Regions from separate parts of the Streptomyces sp. CG4 genome, predicted to be linked through region 3. Evidence: riboswitches for the same ligand, from Rfam matches in the RefSeq annotation. Region 3 holds a riboswitch; each other region holds the start of a gene.

What was found. Region 3 has a riboswitch for cyclic di-AMP ahead of AB5L52_RS37415 (C40 family peptidase). Riboswitches for the same ligand answer to the same signal wherever they lie in the genome.
Positions count from the first base shown of each region.
Region 1: another riboswitch for cyclic di-AMP. It lies ahead of AB5L52_RS17505 (NlpC/P60 family protein); the one in region 3 lies ahead of AB5L52_RS37415 (C40 family peptidase).
Region 2: another riboswitch for cyclic di-AMP. It lies ahead of AB5L52_RS11780 (M23 family metallopeptidase); the one in region 3 lies ahead of AB5L52_RS37415 (C40 family peptidase).

Region 1 is NZ_CP163525.1:3,874,867-3,880,635, reverse strand. Features, by position in the region: gene AB5L52_RS17515 (hypothetical protein) at 1-190, shown strand, start outside; partial or broken gene AB5L52_RS17510 (hypothetical protein) at 214-791, opposite strand; gene AB5L52_RS17505 (NlpC/P60 family protein) at 1,209-2,408, opposite strand; cyclic di-AMP (ydaO/yuaA leader) riboswitch at 2,416-2,585, opposite strand; gene pcrA (DNA helicase PcrA) at 2,847-5,339, shown strand; gene AB5L52_RS17495 (M23 family metallopeptidase) at 5,380-5,769, opposite strand, start outside.
Region 2 is NZ_CP163525.1:2,589,473-2,595,241, forward strand. Features, by position in the region: gene AB5L52_RS11765 (GNAT family N-acetyltransferase) at 1-491, opposite strand, end outside; gene AB5L52_RS11770 (HPr family phosphocarrier protein) at 669-950, shown strand; gene AB5L52_RS11775 (GntR family transcriptional regulator) at 1,098-1,784, opposite strand; gene AB5L52_RS11780 (M23 family metallopeptidase) at 2,020-2,775, opposite strand; cyclic di-AMP (ydaO/yuaA leader) riboswitch at 2,788-2,947, opposite strand; gene AB5L52_RS11785 (M16 family metallopeptidase) at 3,158-4,546, opposite strand; gene AB5L52_RS11790 (pitrilysin family protein) at 4,543-5,769, opposite strand, start outside.
Region 3 is NZ_CP163525.1:8,144,901-8,150,669, forward strand. Features, by position in the region: gene AB5L52_RS37385 (8-amino-7-oxononanoate synthase) at 1-267, shown strand, start outside; gene AB5L52_RS37390 (DUF397 domain-containing protein) at 324-545, opposite strand; gene AB5L52_RS37395 (helix-turn-helix transcriptional regulator) at 555-1,418, opposite strand; gene AB5L52_RS37400 (ATP-binding protein) at 1,633-2,070, shown strand; gene AB5L52_RS37405 (LysR family transcriptional regulator) at 2,081-2,992, opposite strand; gene AB5L52_RS37410 (LysE family translocator) at 3,076-3,693, shown strand; gene AB5L52_RS37415 (C40 family peptidase) at 3,701-4,174, opposite strand; cyclic di-AMP (ydaO/yuaA leader) riboswitch at 4,178-4,409, opposite strand; gene AB5L52_RS37420 (hypothetical protein) at 4,751-5,056, opposite strand; gene AB5L52_RS37425 (ATP-dependent Clp protease proteolytic subunit) at 5,064-5,699, opposite strand.

The DNA of each region.
Region 1 (5,769 bases), 4.3 Mb from region 3:
GGTCGGGCTCAACCAGGCCGACCACCACCACGTCAACGCCATCAAGATCGGCGCCAAGCTGGCGCTGCTGATCGTGATCCTCGGGCTGGTCTACGTGAAGCGCGACGAGGAGAAGATCGAAAAGGGCGCGTTCGGCGCGGTCGGCCTGCTGACCATGGCGAACATCTTCATCGCCGTGCTGTGGACCTGACGGCCGTGCTGTGGACCTGACGGTCATCCGACCCCGCCGCCGGCGCGGGCCGCGCGCACCGCATCGGCGGCGAGCACGAGCCACACCACCACGGCCGCCCACAACAGCACCTGTCCCGGCCGGCTGAGCCACGGGACACCGACGGCGGTCGCGACCGACAGTGCCGCCGCCGTCATTCCCATCGGGAACACCGTCGACCACCGCCGCTCGTCGTGGCCGAGCCGGGGCCGCGCCGCCTCGGCGGCCGGCAGTACCGGACACCAGGCCAGATCCAGCACGAGCAGCAGGACCGTCACGGCGCGCAGCACACCGCGATCGTCGTCGTCCCACAGATACAGGCCCGCATCGTCCCCGGCGATGAGCAGTCTCGCCCCCCGGTCAGCGCCGAGATGGCGAGCGCCCCGCCCGGTATCCAGTGGTCGCCCGTCCCCTCCAGCACCTGCCGCACGTCGAAGTGCGCCAGCGCGAAGCCGTAGAGCACCAGGCCCAGCCGGCACAGCACCAGCGCCGTGTGCGCGAGCCACACCGTGCGCTCGGCCGCGGCCAGCGTGGCCGCCAGCACGGCCAGCCCCTGTGTGGTCACACAACACAGGAACACTGCTCACGGCGGCCCCGGCCGCGGGAAGCCGGTCCACCCACCCCCGCACGCAGACCCGAGATGCCGGGCATGCGCCCGATGCCGGAAGCCACGCGATCCCTGCCCGGGAAGGGCACGCGTGCGTGGACAGCGAAAACGTGGACAGCGAAAACGTGGACAGCGAAAACGTCGGTACGCGCGCGTGAGCCGCAAGAACGCCGCCAGGCACGACGGGAGCAAAAGACCGCAAGGCGCGGTGGGTGGCAAAAGGGGGCCAGGCGCGCGTGGGGAGCACGACGCCCCCACACGCGCATGGGGCGCAAGAACCCGCTGCCCACGCGTGGGCGGCAAAGACGCCGGCACGCGCGCGTGGGCGTTCAAAAGACGCGGCACGCGCGCGTGGAGCGCGGAAGGCCGGGGCGTACCCCGGCCCGGCGGCGATCAGCCCGGTCGGACCACGCTGTGGATGATCGATTCGCCGCCGTAGTAGATCGACTCCTCGCGGACGTACGCGCCCGGCTTCGGGGCGTGGATCATCATGCCGTTGCCTATGTAGACGCCGACGTGGCTGATGTCGTCGTAGAAGAAGACCAGGTCACCCGGCCGCGCATTCGCCAGGGAGACCGTGGTGCCCGCGTTGACCTGGTCGTACGTGGTGCGCGGAAGCGAGACGCCGGCGGCTCTCCAGGCGGCCTGGGTCAGGCCCGAGCAGTCGTAGGAGCCCGGCCCGGTGGCGCCCCACACATACGGCTTGCCTATCTGCGAACGGGCGAAGGCGATCGCCTTCTCCGCCTTCGTGTCGTACGAGCCGGACGTCGAGGAGCCGCCGGAGCCGGAACCCGTCGAACCGGACCCAGAACCGGAACCGGACCCAGAACCAGAACTGGAGCCGGATCCCGTGGACGAGGACGACGACGAGCCGGCCTGCTGATCGGCCTGCTGCTTCGCCAGCTCGGCCGCCTTGCGCGCCGCCTCCTCCTGCTTCTGCCGCTCGATCTCGGCCAGCCGCGCCTTCTCCTGGGCCGTCAGCTGCGACAGCAGCTCGCGCGCGGAGGCGAGTTTCTTCTGGACGGTGGTCTTGGCGGTCTGCAGGTCGTGCTGCGAGTCCGTGAGGGTCTGCAGGCTCTGCGCGGCCTCCCGCCGCATCTTCATGGTCGAGGCCTGCTCGCCGATGTAGGCGTCGACCGCGCTCTTCTCCCGCGTGGTCAGCCGGTTCATCAACTGGCTCTGGTCGAAGTAGTCCTGCGGGTTGTTCGCGAGCAGGAACGTGGCCGTGGGAGGAGCGGCCACGCCGGAGCGGTACTGGGCCGCGGCGAAGGAGCCCAGCTCCTCGCGGGCCTTGTTGAGGCGCTCGGTGCGCCGGGCGACGTCGTTGCGGAGCGAGTCGACGCGTCCCCGCTGTTTGCCGGTGCGTTCCTTGGCCGCGTCGTACTTTTCGGTCGCCGACTCGGCCTGGCGGTAGAGGTCATCGACCTTCTTCTCGACCTCCTCCAGGCTCGGCTTGGCGTGATCGGTTCCCGGGGCGGCCTCGGCGCTCTGCGAGAGCACGGCCATGGAGGTGAGGGCGGCGGTGGCGAGAGCGGGGGTGCGGAAGCCCGCGCCGATGGTCCCGCCGGGGCGCGGCTTGCGATGCGACGCCAAGGGAGGCGACTCCTTCCAATGGACCGCCTACCGGGTTAGCTGTCGGGTTCGGGCGGCGGTTCGGAAGGGTTGCCCTACGGCGTCGTCCCGGGCGGGAGTCGGCCGATTCACCCCGGGATCGGTGGGTCCCCGGCTCCGGGCGCCACGCGGGCACGCCGGACTCGGCGGAGGCCGCGCGGCCCGGCGGGGTTCGCCGGTAGGGGTCGTACGGCCCGACCGCACGCTAGCCAACTCGTGTGACTCCTGTGAAGGTTGGTGCGCGATATGTCCGATACATTTTCGTGACCTGAGGGCGGTTTCACGGCTGTGTCATCGGACGGTTCCGCAGCGTGAGTGGGTGATGGGTCCCTCGGCGGTGAAGACCGGCTCTCGCTCGAACCGGCCATGTTCCGGGGACGGCGAACGGTTGTCGGTGGGGCGCCCTAGACTCGGAGAGCGATGAGCAGCCTCTTTGACGACAGCTTCCTGGCGGACCTCCAGACCCCTCGCGGGCGCGAGGAGGAGACCCCGCCGCCGCCCGAGGACGATCACGCTCCGGAGTCGCTTCCGGACGATCTGTTCGGCGGGAAGTTCGACGTGCCGCCGGACCGGGACGCCTACTACCGCGACGGCGCCCCCCGCCCCGCGATCGACCCGGCGGCCCTCCTGGCGGGGCTGAACGACAACCAGCGCGCCGCGGTCGTGCACGCCGGTTCCCCGCTGCTCATCGTCGCCGGCGCCGGCTCCGGCAAGACCCGTGTGCTCACCCACCGCATCGCCCACCTGCTCGCCGAGCGGAATGTGCACCCGGGCCAGATCCTCGCGATCACCTTCACCAACAAGGCCGCGGGCGAGATGAAGGAGCGCGTCGAGCACCTCGTCGGCCCGCGCGCGAACGCGATGTGGGTGATGACCTTCCACAGCGCGTGCGTGCGCATCCTGCGCCGGGAGAGCAAGAAGCTCGGCTTCACCTCGTCGTTCTCGATCTACGACGCCGCCGACAGCAAGCGGCTGATGGCCCTGGTCTGCCGCGATCTGGACCTCGACCCCAAGCGCTTCCCGCCGAAGTCGTTCAGCGCGAAGATCAGCAACCTGAAGAACGAGCTGATCGACGAGGAGGACTTCGCCGCCCAGGCCGCCGACGGCTTCGAGAAGACCCTCGCCCAGGCCTACGCGCTCTACCAGTCGCGGCTGCGCGAGGCCAACGCACTCGACTTCGACGACCTGATCATGACGACGGTGAACCTGCTGCGCGCCTTCCCGGACGTCGCCGAGCACTACCGCCGCCGCTTCCGGCACGTCCTGGTCGACGAGTACCAGGACACCAACCACGCCCAGTACGCCCTGGTCCGCGAGCTGGTCGGCACCGGCGAGCGGGCCGCCGAGGACGTGGACGTACCGCCTGGCGAGTACGACATCCCGCCCGCCGAACTGTGCGTCGTGGGCGACGCGGACCAGTCGATCTACGCCTTCCGAGGCGCGACGATCCGCAACATCCTCCAGTTCGAGGAGGACTACCCGGACGCGACGACGATCCTGCTGGAGCAGAACTACCGCTCCACGCAGACCATCCTGTCCGCCGCCAACGCGGTCATCGAGCGCAACGAGTCCCGCCGCCCGAAGAACCTGTGGACCAACGCCGGCCAGGGCGCGCGGATCACCGGATACGTCGCCGACACCGAGCACGACGAGGCCCAGTTCGTCGCCGACGAGATAGACCGCCTGGTCGACGCGGGCGAGGCCAAGGCCGGCGATGTCGCGGTCTTCTACCGCACCAACGCCCAGTCCCGTGTCTTCGAAGAGATCTTCATCCGCGTCGGCCTGCCCTACAAGGTCGTCGGCGGTGTCCGCTTCTACGAGCGCAAGGAGGTCCGCGACGTCCTCGCCTACCTGCGCGTCCTCGCCAACCCCGAGGACTCGGTGCCGCTGCGCCGCATCCTCAACGTGCCCAAGCGGGGCATCGGCGAGCGCGCCGAGGCGATGATCGACGCCCTCTCCCAGCGCGAGAAGATCAGCTTCCCGCAGGCGCTCAAGCGCGTGGACGAGGCGTACGGCATGGCGGCGCGCTCCACCAACGCGGTCAAGCGGTTCAACACGCTGATGGAGGACCTCCGTACGATCGTCGAGTCCGGCGCCGGACCGACGACCGTCCTCGAGGCCATACTCGAACGCACCGGCTATCTGGCCGAGTTGCAGGCCTCCACCGACCCGCAGGACGAGACCCGCATCGAGAACCTCCAGGAACTCGCCGCCGTGGCCCTGGAGTTCGAGCAGGAGCGCGGCGAAGGCGAGGCGGGCACGCTCGCCGACTTCCTGGAGCAGGTGGCGCTGGTCGCCGACTCCGACCAGATCCCCGACGAGGAGGAGGACGGCTCCGGCGTCATCACCCTGATGACCCTGCACACGGCCAAGGGCCTGGAGTTCCCGGTCGTCTTCCTGACCGGCATGGAGGACGGCGTCTTCCCGCACATGCGCGCCCTCGGTCAGACCAAGGAGCTGGAGGAGGAGCGGCGCCTGGCGTACGTCGGCATCACGCGCGCGCGGGAGCGGCTCTATCTCACCCGCTCGGCGATGCGCAGCGCCTGGGGCCAGCCGTCGTACAACCCGCCGTCCCGCTTCCTGGAGGAGATCCCGCCTGCCCACGTGGAGTGGAAGCGGACGGGCGCGGCGGCGCCGGTGTCCTCCGGCCCGGCCTCCGGGATCGCGGCCTCGCTGTCCTCGTCCCGCTCGCGCTCCTCGGCATCGGGCGCCTCCGGGTTCGCCACGCGGCGCACGGCGGAGAAGCCGGTGGTCGCGCTGGCCGTCGGGGACCGCGTCACCCACGACCAGTTCGGACTCGGCACGGTCGTCGCCGTGAAGGGCACGGGCGCGAACGCGGAGGCGACGATCGACTTCGGTGACACCAAGCCGAAGCGGCTGCTGCTGCGGTACGCGCCGGTGGAGAAGCTGTAACTTCAAGGGCCCTCGCCGTCGGCGAGGGCCCGCTGAATACTCAGGTCGGATCGAGTCCGTGGCTTCTCAGCCACGGCAGCGGGTCTATGGCCGCCCCGCCCGCGGGACGTACCTCGAAATGGAGGTGCGGGCCGGTGGAGTTTCCGGAGTTGCCGGAGTAGGCGATCGGATCGCCGGCCTTGACGCTCGTACCGGAGGTGACGCGGTAGCTGGACAGGTGGCAGTACCAGGTCTGCGTGCCGTCCTTCGCCGTCACTATCAACATGTTGCCGTAGGCGCTGTTCCACTTGGTGGAGACGACGCCGTCGGTCGCGGCCATCACCGTGGTGCCGTACGACACCGGGAAGTCGATGCCCGTGTGCACGGACATCCAGTTCACGCCCGCCTGGCCGAAGAAAGCGCTGAGCCCCTTCTGCGTGACCGGCAGCAC
Region 2 (5,769 bases), 5.6 Mb from region 3:
ACCTTGATCATCTTGGAGTTGGCGGGCAGCACCTCGGCGGCGAAGCGACGGATGCCGCGCTCGCGGGCGACGGCCGCGATGTGTTCCAGCAGGGCGGAGGCGACCCCGCGGCCCTGGTGCGCGTCCTGCACCAGGAAGGCGACCTCGGCCTCGTCGGCGGGCGCGGAGGCGGGCAGGCCGTCGGCGCCGATGCGGTCGTAGCGTACGGTGGCGATGAACTCGCCGCCGATGGTGGCCGCGAGTCCCACCCGGTCCACAAAGTCGTGGTGCGTGAAGCGGTGGACGTCCTTGGCGGACAGGCGTGGGTACGGCGCGAAGAAGCGGTAGTACTTCGACTCGTCCGAGACCTGCTCGTAGAAGCTGACCAGGCGGTCGGCGTCATCAACGGTGATGGGCCGGATGCGCGCGGTGCCTCCGTCGCGCAGCACCACGTCCGCCTCCCAGTGGGCGGGGTACTCGCGCCGGTCCTGCCGGTCCGCCGGGGTCTGCATGGGCCCCAGAGTACGGCTCGCGTCCGACAACGGCGCGGGGCAGTCTGTGGAGGACGGAAGTCGGATCGAGGCCGCGGTCCGACGCCGCACCGGGACAGGACGAAGGTCCGATCCGGGCATGCTTCACGATATGGGAAACTGGTCTAGACAACCCTGAAGACTGAAGGGCAGCAACACATGGCTGAGCGCCGCGTCAACGTCGGCTGGGCCGAGGGCCTCCACGCCCGCCCCGCCTCCATCTTCGTCCGAGCCGCCACGGCCGCAGGCGTCCCGGTGACGATCGCCAAGGCTGACGGCAACCCCGTCAACGCGGCCTCCATGCTGGCCGTCCTGGGCCTGGGTGCCCAGGGTGGCGAGGAGATCGTCCTCGCCTCCGAAGCCGAGGGCGCGGACATCGCCCTGGACCGTCTGGCGAAGCTGGTGGCCGAAGGCCTCGAGGAACTGCCCGAGACGGTCTGAGTAAGCGCACCTGAATGCCGGAGCCGCGGTGCCCTTTTCGGGCGGCGCGGCTCCGGTGTTTCCGGGCTCATTGCGTGCACACCGGAATTAGGGCAACGGAAATACACCGCGCCGAATAACCCCGCCTCTTTGTATACGGCGCGCGTGTTAATGCCGGAGGCCCGACATGTTTACGGCGTGTTGCGAAGTCCTCACACGTTCTGTACCCCCGGGAAATCGCAGCCTGTGCGCGCCGGTCGCACGCTCGGCGTGCAGCGCCATGACCGCCCGCGCACGCTCGCCGTCGCCGCGCGCCACCGCGTCGACGATGGCGCCGTGCTCCGCCCAGGACTCCGCCGGGCTCGGCGACGCCTCCACGGTGTACATCCAGGCGATCTTGTGGCGCAGCTGGGTGAGCATCGCGGTCAGCGAAGGGCTGCAGGAGGCCTGGGCGAGCGTCTCGTGAAACCAGCCGCCGAGTGAGCGCAGATCCTCGCTGTGCCCCCGCCTGGCCCGCTCCTGGCCCAGCCTGACCAGGCCGCGCAGCACCTTCAGATGGGCCTCCGTGCGCCGCTGTGCGGCCCGGGCGGCCCCGAGCGGCTCCAGGAGCATGCGCATCTCCAGCAGGTCGGCGGCCTCCTGCTCGGTCGGCTCGGCCACGCACGCGCCCGCGTGCCGGCGGGTCACCACGAAGCCCTCGGCCTCCAGGGTGCGCAGGGCCTCGCGGACGGGAACGCGCGAGACGCCGTAGCGGCGGGCCAGGACTTCCTCGGTGAGGCGGCCGCCGCGCACGTGGACACCGGCGACGATGTCGTCCCGGATCGCCGTGCACACCGAGTGCGCCGGAATACGCATGACCGACCTCCGCCTTAATCCCCGTGAAACGTCGACGATGGACGCGTGTTCCGTGACTCTATTCCAATGCGTCGGAATTTCCGACGGCGGGTCGGATTCCATGGATATTTTTTGGTCAGCGGGCACGGCCCACACCGCGCAAAACGGCGAAAGCCCCGGCTCGGTGAGCCGGGGCCGCGGAAACCGGGCGCGCCGGGCCCTGGGGGCCGCACACGCGGAGGGGCCGGCGGAGGGGTCAGACGTTCACGCCGTGCTCGCGGAGGTAGGCGACGGGGTCGACGTCCGAGCCGTAGTCGGGGGTCGTACGGGCCTCGAAGTGGAGGTGCGGGCCGGTGACGTTGCCGGTCGCGCCGGACAGGGCGATCTGCTGACCCGGGGTCACCTGCTGGCCGGCCGAGACGCCGATGGACGACAGATGGCCGTACTGGGTGTACATGCCGTCGGCCATCCGGATCACGATCTGGTTGCCGTACGCCCCGCCCCAGCCGGTGGAGACCACCGTGCCGGAGCCGACCGCGTGGACCGGCGTGCCGGTCGCCGCGTGGAAGTCGATACCGGTGTGCGAGCCGGAGGACCACAGGGAGCTGCTGACCTTGTAGCCCGTGGAGACGTACGAGTCGGCTATCGGGGCGACGAAGGCGTTCAGCCGCTCGCGCTCGGCCTCGCGGGCGGCGCGAGCCTTGGCCGCGCGCTCCTGCTGGGCCTTCTCCGCCGCCGCCTCGGCCGCGGCCGCCTCGGCCGCCTTCCGCTCGGCGGCCCGCTTCTGGGCGGCGGCCTGCGCGTCGATCTGCGCGGCGATGTCGTCGCCGACGGTGATCACCGGGGTGAGGCCGGTCTGCTCGGCGGAGTTCTCGGCGGCGAACGCCGGGGCGGCCGCGAGGGAGCCGATGACACCGGTGGTGGTGAGGGCCGCGATACCGGCCGCCTGAGCGGTGGTGCGCTTGACCCGGCCGGGCTTGCGATGCTTCCCGGTGGCGCACATGAACGCCATGAAGTGGCTGGTCCTTTCCTTCCCTCTCGCCTACCGGGTTAGCTGACGGGTTCGGAGCAGGAAGGTCTCCTACGGGCCCCTCGCTGCCGCGCGGGCGCCCGATTCACCCCAGGGACGGTGGGTCCCCGGCTCCCCTGGCTCGCGCCGTACGGGGACTCGGCGATGGCTGTCCGGTGCCGCGGGTGCGGCGCACTGCCTGACGAACAGCCCGGTCGACGCTACGGAAACGCGCCTTCCAAACCCAAACCGAACCAGGTTTTTGTAGCGCATCCCACAGGGCAGACAGGCAACCTCCGCCGCAAATCGGGCATCTGGAGAAGGGAGTGGAACAACAGGGGCCCTGACGACCCGTAGGTCGTCAGGGCCCCACGCGTGCGTGCCGCTACTCGGCCGGCACGACGGTCACTTCACCGATGCCGAGCGCCTCCACCGGCGCCTTGATCTCGGAGGCGTCACCGACGAGGACGGTGACCAGCCGGTCCACCGGGAAGGCGTTCACGACGGCCGCCGTGGCCTCCACCGTGCCCGTCGCCGCCAGTTGCTGATACAGCGTCGCCTGGAAGTCGTCGGGCAGGTGCTGTTCGACCTGGTCGGCCAGCGTGCTCGCGACGGCCGCCGCGGTCTCGTACTTCAGCGGCGCCACCCCGACGAGGTTCTGCACGGCCACGTCCCGCTCCGCGTCGGTCAGACCGTCCGCGGCGAGGGTGCGCAGCACCTTCCACAGGTCGTCCAGCGCGGGGCCGGTGTTGGGGGTGTCCACGGAGCCGCTGATGGCCAGCATCGAGGCGCCCGAGCCGTCCGGGGCAGAGCGCAGGACCTGCCCGAACGCGCGCACACCGTAGGTGTAGCCCTTCTCCTCGCGCAGGACGCGGTCCAGACGGGAGGTGAGGGTGCCGCCGAGGCAGTAGGTGCCCAGCACCTGGGCGGGCCACACCCGGTCGTGCCGGTCGCGGCCGACGCGGCCGATGAGCAGCTGCGTCTGGACGGCGCCGGGGCGGTCCACGATGACCACGCGCCCGGTGTCGTCGGCGGTCACCGGCGGCACGGGCCGCGGCTCGCCCGGGGTGCCGCTCCAGGCGCCCAGGGTGTCGCCGAGCAGGGCGTCCAGGTCGATACCGGTGAGGTCGCCGACCACGACCGCGGTGGCCGTGGCGGGGCGCACATACCGGTCGTAGAAGGCGCGTACGGCGGTGGCGTCGATCTTCTCGACCGTCTCCTCGGTGCCCTGGCGCGGGCGCGACATGCGCGAGGCCGCCGGGAACAGCTCCTTGGAGAGCTCCTTGGCGGCGCGGCGGGAGGGGTTGGCCAGCTCGTGCGGGATCTCGTCCAGGCGGTTGCGGACCAGCCGCTCGACCTCGCTCTCGGCGAACGCGGGCGCGCGCAGGGCATCGGCGAGCAGGCCGAGGCCCTTGGCCAGGCGGGAGGCCGGGACCTCCAGGCTGAGCCGGACGCCCGGGTGGTCGGCGTGCGCGTCCAGCGTGGCGCCCGCGCGCTCCAGCTCGGCGGCGAACTCCTCGGCGGAGTGCTTGTCGGTGCCCTCGGAGAAGGCCCGCGCCATGATCGTGCCGACGCCGTCCAGGCCGGCCGGCTCGGCGTCCAGGGGCGCGTCCAGCAGCACCTCGACGGCGACGACCTGCTGGCCGGGGCGGTGGCAGCGCAGCACCGTCAGGCCGTTGTCGAGCGCGGCGCGCTCCGGGGCCGGGAACGCCCACGGCTTGGCCTCGCCGGGCTGCGGCTGGGGGTGGAAGTCCATGGTGGCGAGCTCGGTCACTTGGCCGTCTCCTCGTTCTCGTTGGCGGCCTCTACGGTCGCTTCCTGCTCCGGGTCCTCGCCGCGCCCCGCTTCCTCGGTGTGCTCGGCGGAATCGGCGGACAGCGGCTCGTAGACGAGGACCGCGCGGTTGTCGGGACGCAGGCGGGCCTTGGCGACCTCCTGGACCTCCTCGGGGGTCACCTCCAGGACGCGCTTGACGGCGGTGAGGGCGAGCTGCGGGTCGCCGAACAGGACGGCGAACCGGCACAGTTCGTCGGCGCGGCCGGCGACCGTGCCGAGCCGGTCCAGCCACTCGCGCTCCAACTGGGCCTGGGCGCGCTCCATTTCCTCGGGCGTGGGGCCCTCCTCGGCGAACCGGGCCAGCTCCTCGTCGATGGCGGTCTCGATGACCGGCACCTCGACGTCACCGGAGGTCTTCACGTCCAGCCAGCCCATCGAGGGCGCACCGGCGAGGCGCAGCAGGCCGAAGCCGGCCGCGACGGCCGTACGGTCGCGGCGCACCAGCCGGTTGTACAGGCGGGAGGACTCGCCGCCGCCGAGGACGGTCAGGGCCAGGTCGGCCGCGTCGCACGCGCGCGTGCCGTCCTGCGGGAGCCGGTAGGCGGCCATCAGGGCGCGCGCCGGGACCTCCTCGACGACGACCTCGCGCTTCTGCTCGCCGATGACGTCCGGCAGGGCGCCGTCGCGCGGCGCGGGCTTGCCGTCGTGGGACGGGATCGATCCGAAGTACTTCTCGATCCAGGCGAGGGTCTGCACGGGGTCGATGTCGCCGACCACGGAGAGGACCGCGTTGTTCGGCGCGTAGTAGGTGCGGAAGAACCGGCGGGCGTCCTCCAGGGTGGCCGCGTCCAGGTCCGCCATCGAGCCGATCGGCGTGTGGTGGTAGGGGTGGCCCTCCGGGTACGACAGGCCGGTCAGCTTCTCGAAGGCGGTGCCGTAGGGCACGTTGTCGTAGCGTTGGCGCCGCTCGTTCTTGACGACGTCCCGCTGGTTCTCCATGGACTCGTCGTCCAGGGCGGCCAGCAGCGAGCCCATCCGGTCGGCCTCCAGCCAGAGCGCGAGCTCCAGCTGGTGGGCGGGCATGGTCTCGAAGTAGTTGGTGCGCTCGAAGCTGGTGGTGCCGTTGAGCGAGCCGCCGGCGCCCTGCACCAGCTCGAAGTGGCCGTTGCCCTTGACCTGCGCCGAGCCCTGGAACATCAAGTGCTCGAAAAGGTGAGCCAG
Region 3 (5,769 bases):
GTGGCCGCGGAACTGCACGCACGACTGACCGCCGCGGGTCTGGAAGCGGTGCGTCCGGATGCCGCGGTGGTCTCCGTACGGGCTCCGTCCCCGGAGCAGGCGGTGCGCTGGGCGGCCGACTGCCGTACCGCGGGGCTGGCCGTGGGCTGCTTCCGTCCTCCTTCCGTGCCCGACGGCATCTCCCGGCTGCGGCTGACCGCCCGGGCGGACCTGTCCGGGGCGGAGATCGAACGCGCTGTACGGGTCATCGGCGAAACGCGACCATGAGTCGGCGTGACACGGCCGTGCTTCACCTAGGAGTGATTACCTGTGATCGGTTCTGATCAGAGCGCGGTGAGGAACCCCGCCCAGCTCCGGTCGGAGAAGAACACCGCGGGTCCGGCGGGGCTCTTGGAGTCGCGCACGGCGAGCAGCCCGGCCCAGGGGCCGGAGCGCGGCCGGGCCGTCTCCACGCAGTTGTTGGCTCCCGTGCTGTAGCTGCTGCGCAGCCACTGCACGTCGTGCAGATCGGTACTGGCAGGGACGTTACGAGGCAGTGCTGGCATGGTGCCTCCTTACGCGCCGTCACCTATTCCGGCGATGTAATCCAACGATTCCTCGGGTGAAAGGGCGTGCATCCGAAGGGTGTCGAAGGCCTCCGTGTAGGCCATGAGGTCTTCTTTCCGCTCCAGGTAGAGGCTACTCGTCAACTGGTCGAGAACAACTACGTCCAGATCAGAAGTGCTCGAAAATGAGAAGATAACGAAAGGTCCGGTGAGGCCGACATGCGCGCCTGCCCCGAACGGCAGGACCTGGAGCCGGACTTGGGGCAGCCGGGCCGCGTCCAGCAGCCGCTCCAGCTGGCGGGCCATCACCTCGGGGCCGCCGATCTCGCGCCGCAGCACCGCCTCGTCCAGCACCGCGCTCAGCCTGAGCGGCCGTTCGCAGCGCAGCACGTCCTGCCGGGCCAGCCGCACCTCGACCAGCGTGTCCAGATGTTCGTCGTCCAGGTCCTTCACGGCCGCCCGGGTCACCGCGCGGGCGTACTCGGGCGTCTGCAGCAGGCCGGGTACGACCGTGGTCTCCAGGGTGCGCATCGCGCTCGCCTGCGACTCCAGGTTGATGAAATCCCGGTAGGTGGGCGGCAGCACCCCGCGGTAGGCGTGCCACCAGTGGTGCCGGTCGCCCGCCGCCTCCTCGGAGCCCGCCAGCATCAGCAGCAGCTCGCGCAGCTGCCCGGCGTGGACCCCGTAGGCGTCCAGGAGTAACCGCACATCGGCCGGTTTCGCGCCGCTGGCACCGGTTTCGATCCGGCTCACCTTCGACTGGTGCCAGCCGACCAGCCGGGCCGCCTCACCGCTCGTGAGCCCCGCACCGGTACGCAGCGTGCGCAATTCGGCGCCCAGTTTGCGGCGCCGCACCGCCGGCCCGTTCTGCATGGGCTCCTCCTTACTCCTTCCGGGCCGCCCAAATACGGTCTCGCGTCGTAGAGTTCACCGCTTCGGGCGACAGATATATGCATATCTTGGTGGATCGCTCCCCGTGACCGGCCCGGTGATGGCAGGCTGACGAGCAAGCACCAGTCCGGGACCGTACTCGAACCCTTCCGCTCCGTGTCGGACTGCGGTCCCGTGGGAAAGGGACGACGTCGCCATGGCAGACCATCTGGAAGCATCCGTCACTCTGCCGAGCGATCCCGCCTCGGTCTCCGCCGCCCGCTCGTACGTCGTGGGCACGCTCGCGGAGTGGGGCCTGCCGTCGGACACCGACGTGGCCGACACCGTCCGCCTCATCGTCTCCGAACTCGCCACGAACGCCGTACAGCACACCTTCGGGCAGTCACCCACCTTCACGGTCGACATCGCGCTGGACCGTGACGAACATCTGCGCATCGGCGTCACGGACAGTCACCCGCGATTTCCGAAGAGACTGCCTGCCGCCGTCCAGCAGGACAACGGCCGCGGCATGGTCATCATCCGCTGGCTCACCGCCGAATGCGGCGGCAAACTCCTCGTCCGCCCCACCCGCGAGGGCGGCAAGACCATCTCCATCGAACTCCCGTGGACGTCTCCGGTGGAGCCGGTGCCGTAGACCCCGGTCGTCATCGCCCGGCTCGGCGGAAGGCTCCGCGCAGCAGCGCCCGGAAGGCGTCCGCGGCCGGAGTCGTCTCGTCCGCGCGGTGGGCCACCGAGATGGTCCGGCGCAGACGGCCCGGCTCCAGGGGGCGCACCCCCACCGGTGTGACGGCCGTGCGGGCCACCATCTCCGGTACGACGGCCACGCCGAGGCCGGCGCTGACGAGCGCGCACACCACGGCGTACCCGGGCGTCGGGACCAGCAGTGCCGGGGTGGCGCCCGCCTCGGCGAGCAGGGCCTCGACCTCGCGCCGGGCCGGATGGTGCGGCGCCATGCTGATCAACGGCTGCCCGGCCAGCTCCGCCAGCGGCAGCCGGGACGAGGCACTGCTCAGGGCGTGTCCCGGTGCGGTCACCAGCACCAGCTCCTCCACCAGGACCGGCTCCAGACGCACCGACGACGGCACCGGCACGGGCTCGGCCGGGTGATAGGTGTGGGTCAGCGCCAGGTCCACCTCGCCGGCCGCCACCGCCGTGACCCCGGCCGGCGGGTCGTAGTCCGCGACCGACAGGGTGACCTCCGGATGCGCCCGGCGGAACGCGCTCAGCGCAGGCGGCAGCAGATGCACCCCGGCGGTCGGGAAGGTGCCGAGCCGCAGTGTGCCGCCGGTGAGTCCGGTGAGCCGCGCCAGTTCGTGCCGGGCCCGCTCCAGTTCGTCGAGCACCCTCCGGGCCCGAGCCACCAGCACCTCGCCCGCCTCGGTCAGCCGGGCTCCCCGGTGATGGCGGACCAGCAGCGCGGTGCCCGCCTCCCGCTCCAGCTTGGCCAGCTGCTGGGAGAGGGCGGGCGGGGTGTAGCCGAGCCGGTCGGCGGCCCGGGTGATCGAGCCGGCCTCCGCCACGGCGACCAGCGCGGCCAGCCGAGTGGGGTCGTACACCCCATCAGCCTAAAGCATTCCTTTAGGCTCACTCAGAGAATCCGAAATACCTGCTGAAGGTTCCGCCGGGGCACGCTGGCGGCATGGACGCACAGCTCATCGCCTTCACCGGGATCGCCGCCGGACTCGTCGCCATGCCGGGCGCCGACTTCACCGTGGTCGTACGCAACGCGCTGGTCTCGCGCCGGGCCGGCGCGGTCTGCGGGCTCGGCATCGCGGGCGGGCTCCTGGTGCACGCCACCCTGGCGGTGGCAGGCGTCGCGGCCGTACTGGTGGCCGTCCCCGCGCTGTTCCGGGCAATGCAGCTGCTGGGCGGCGCCTATGTGCTGCAGCTGGGGGTGCGCACCCTGTGGTCGCTGCGCGGGTCCGCCGAGGCACCCGAGGAGACGGCGGCCCGGGCGGCACACCCGCTGCGCCAGGGCTTTGTCACCAACGTCCTCAATCCGAAGGCGTCGCTGACCTTCCTCAGCCTGCTGCCGCAGTTCGTGCCCGCCGGAAGCCATGCGCTGCCCCGGACACTGCTGCTCGCGCTGATCGTCTGCACGCTGGCACTGGTGTGGTTCCAGGCGGTCGTGCTGCTGGTGGACCGGCTGGGCAGGTGGTTGCGCCGACCCCGGGCCGCCCGTGGGCTCCAGGCGGGCACCGGGGTGGCGCTGACGGTGCTGGGAGCGGCTCTGCTGCTGGAGCCGCTCCTGGCCTGACGTCGGGTCAGTTGATCCGTCCGTACCAGACGCTGGAGGTCCAGATCTTCTGGAGCCGCACCACGTCACCGGTCTTCGGTGCATGCCAGATCTTCCCGTGACCGGCGTAGATGCCGACGTGGTAGACGTAGGAACCCGAGTGGAAGAACACCAGGTCACCGGCCCTCCGGCTGCCGGCTGAGATGTGGTGCGACGTGTTGTACTGTGCGGCGGCGGTGCGCGGCAGGCTCTTGCCCGCCTTCTTGAACGAGTAGAGCGTCAGGCCCGAGCAGTCGAACCTGTGCGGCCCGGTTGCCCCCCATTGGTACGGCGCCCCCTGCTTGGAGGCCGCGACCTGGAGTGCTTTCGACGCGAGGGTCGCGGCCGAGGCGTCAGGAGCCAGACCGGGGACCGTGATCGAGCCGCCGACGGCGGCGAGGGTGAGTGCCGAGGCCGTTCCGGCCCGGGCCATGAGCGACGGGACACGATTGAGCGCAGTCATGCGCAACCCTTCGTCAGCCGCCTGTGAAGGATGACCTGTCGGATTCGGGCTGGCGAAGTTGCCCGGCCGCGTTGCCGCGGCTTCACCCCAAGGGCTGCTCGGAACCTCCGGCCGTCCGCGACGAACAGACGAACTTCCGTTCCGGTGACCCGTCTTGCTCGGGTCCTCCACTCCTGCCGATCCACTCCTGTCGACCGGTCATCCGGGCGGCGGCAGGATTCGGCGTCCGCCCGGACCGCCCCGCCGCGGTGGCGGGGGCTTGTCGTCAGACAGGGATCTTCACCTACAGCTGTCTGAAAATCCCAACGGAATCGGGGATTTGTGGCGTTACTCACCACTCACTCGTTCGGGTGGACAACGTGCTGTTCAAGGCATCGTCAGATCCCGGTCGTAGCCCCGGACCTGGGGCGGAGCAACTCGTCCCGGGCCCGGGACCCGCGCAGTGTGCAAGTCTGAAAGCCTGAAAAGCGGCCTGGATATCCACCGGTCGGCGGTGCCCCGTTCGGGTTGTTTCGAGGCCGCTCCTCGCGAGCCGTGTCGACATTCGGATCATGTCCGGCCGGTCGGGCGTCCGGATCAGTGGCCGCCGTCGGGCGGGAGCGCGACGCGCGCGGTACGACGCTCACCGTCCAGGACCCGCAAGGCCCGTGCCAGCGTGTCCCGGTGCAGCTCCGTCTCGCCCCGCTGGTGCATCAACGCGAGGGCGTCGCGCAGCTCTGCGGCCTTGCGTACCAGGGCCTGGGCCGCGCGCAGCCCGTGGTAGGTGTCCCCGCCGTGCGCGGGATTGACGCGGCCCAGCAGGTCGGCCGCCTCCAGATAACGGTCGATCAGATCGCCCTCGGCACGCGTCAGTGCGGGCAGCGGCGGCAGGTCCGGCAGCATCGGCGGCTCACTTCGCGTCCGGTGCGCCGGGCATGCTCCGCCGGCTGGGCACGATGCCGTCCACCAGGCCGTAGGCCACCGCCGCGGGGGCGTCCAGGATCACGTCCCGCTCCAGATCCCGGTGTACCTGCTCCGCCGTGCGCCCGGTGTGCCGTACGAGCATCTCCTCCATCAGCGCGCGCACCCGGGTCAGCTCCTCGGCCTGGATGAGCAGGTCGCTGGGCTGGCCCTGCACCGGCTCGGCGAGCCGGGGCTGCTCGATCACCATGCGTGCGCCGGGCAGGGCGAACCGCTTGCCCGGGGTGCCGGCCGCGAGCAGCAGCGCGGCGTGGGACGCGGCCTGGCCCAGGCAGTAGGTCGCCACGTCGCAGCTGACGTAGCGCAGCGTGTCGTAGACGGCCGTCAGGGCGCTGAACGTGCCGCCCGGGGAGTTGACGTACAGCGTGATGTCCCGCTCCGGGGCCGCGTGTTCGAGGTACATGAGCTGGGCCATCACGTCGTTCGCGGCCGCGTCGTCGAGCGCGGTGCCGAGGAAGACGATCCGGTCCTCGAAGAGCTTGCCGTAGGGGTCGAGGGTGCGCACGCCGCCGCTGGTGCGCTCGGTGAACTCGGGCAGGACATGACGGGCGAAAGCTCGGGACATGGGACACCCCTTCTCGGCGCACGGCCCCGGTGGGCTCGGCTTCTGTAAAAAATGTACAGGACGTACGTGA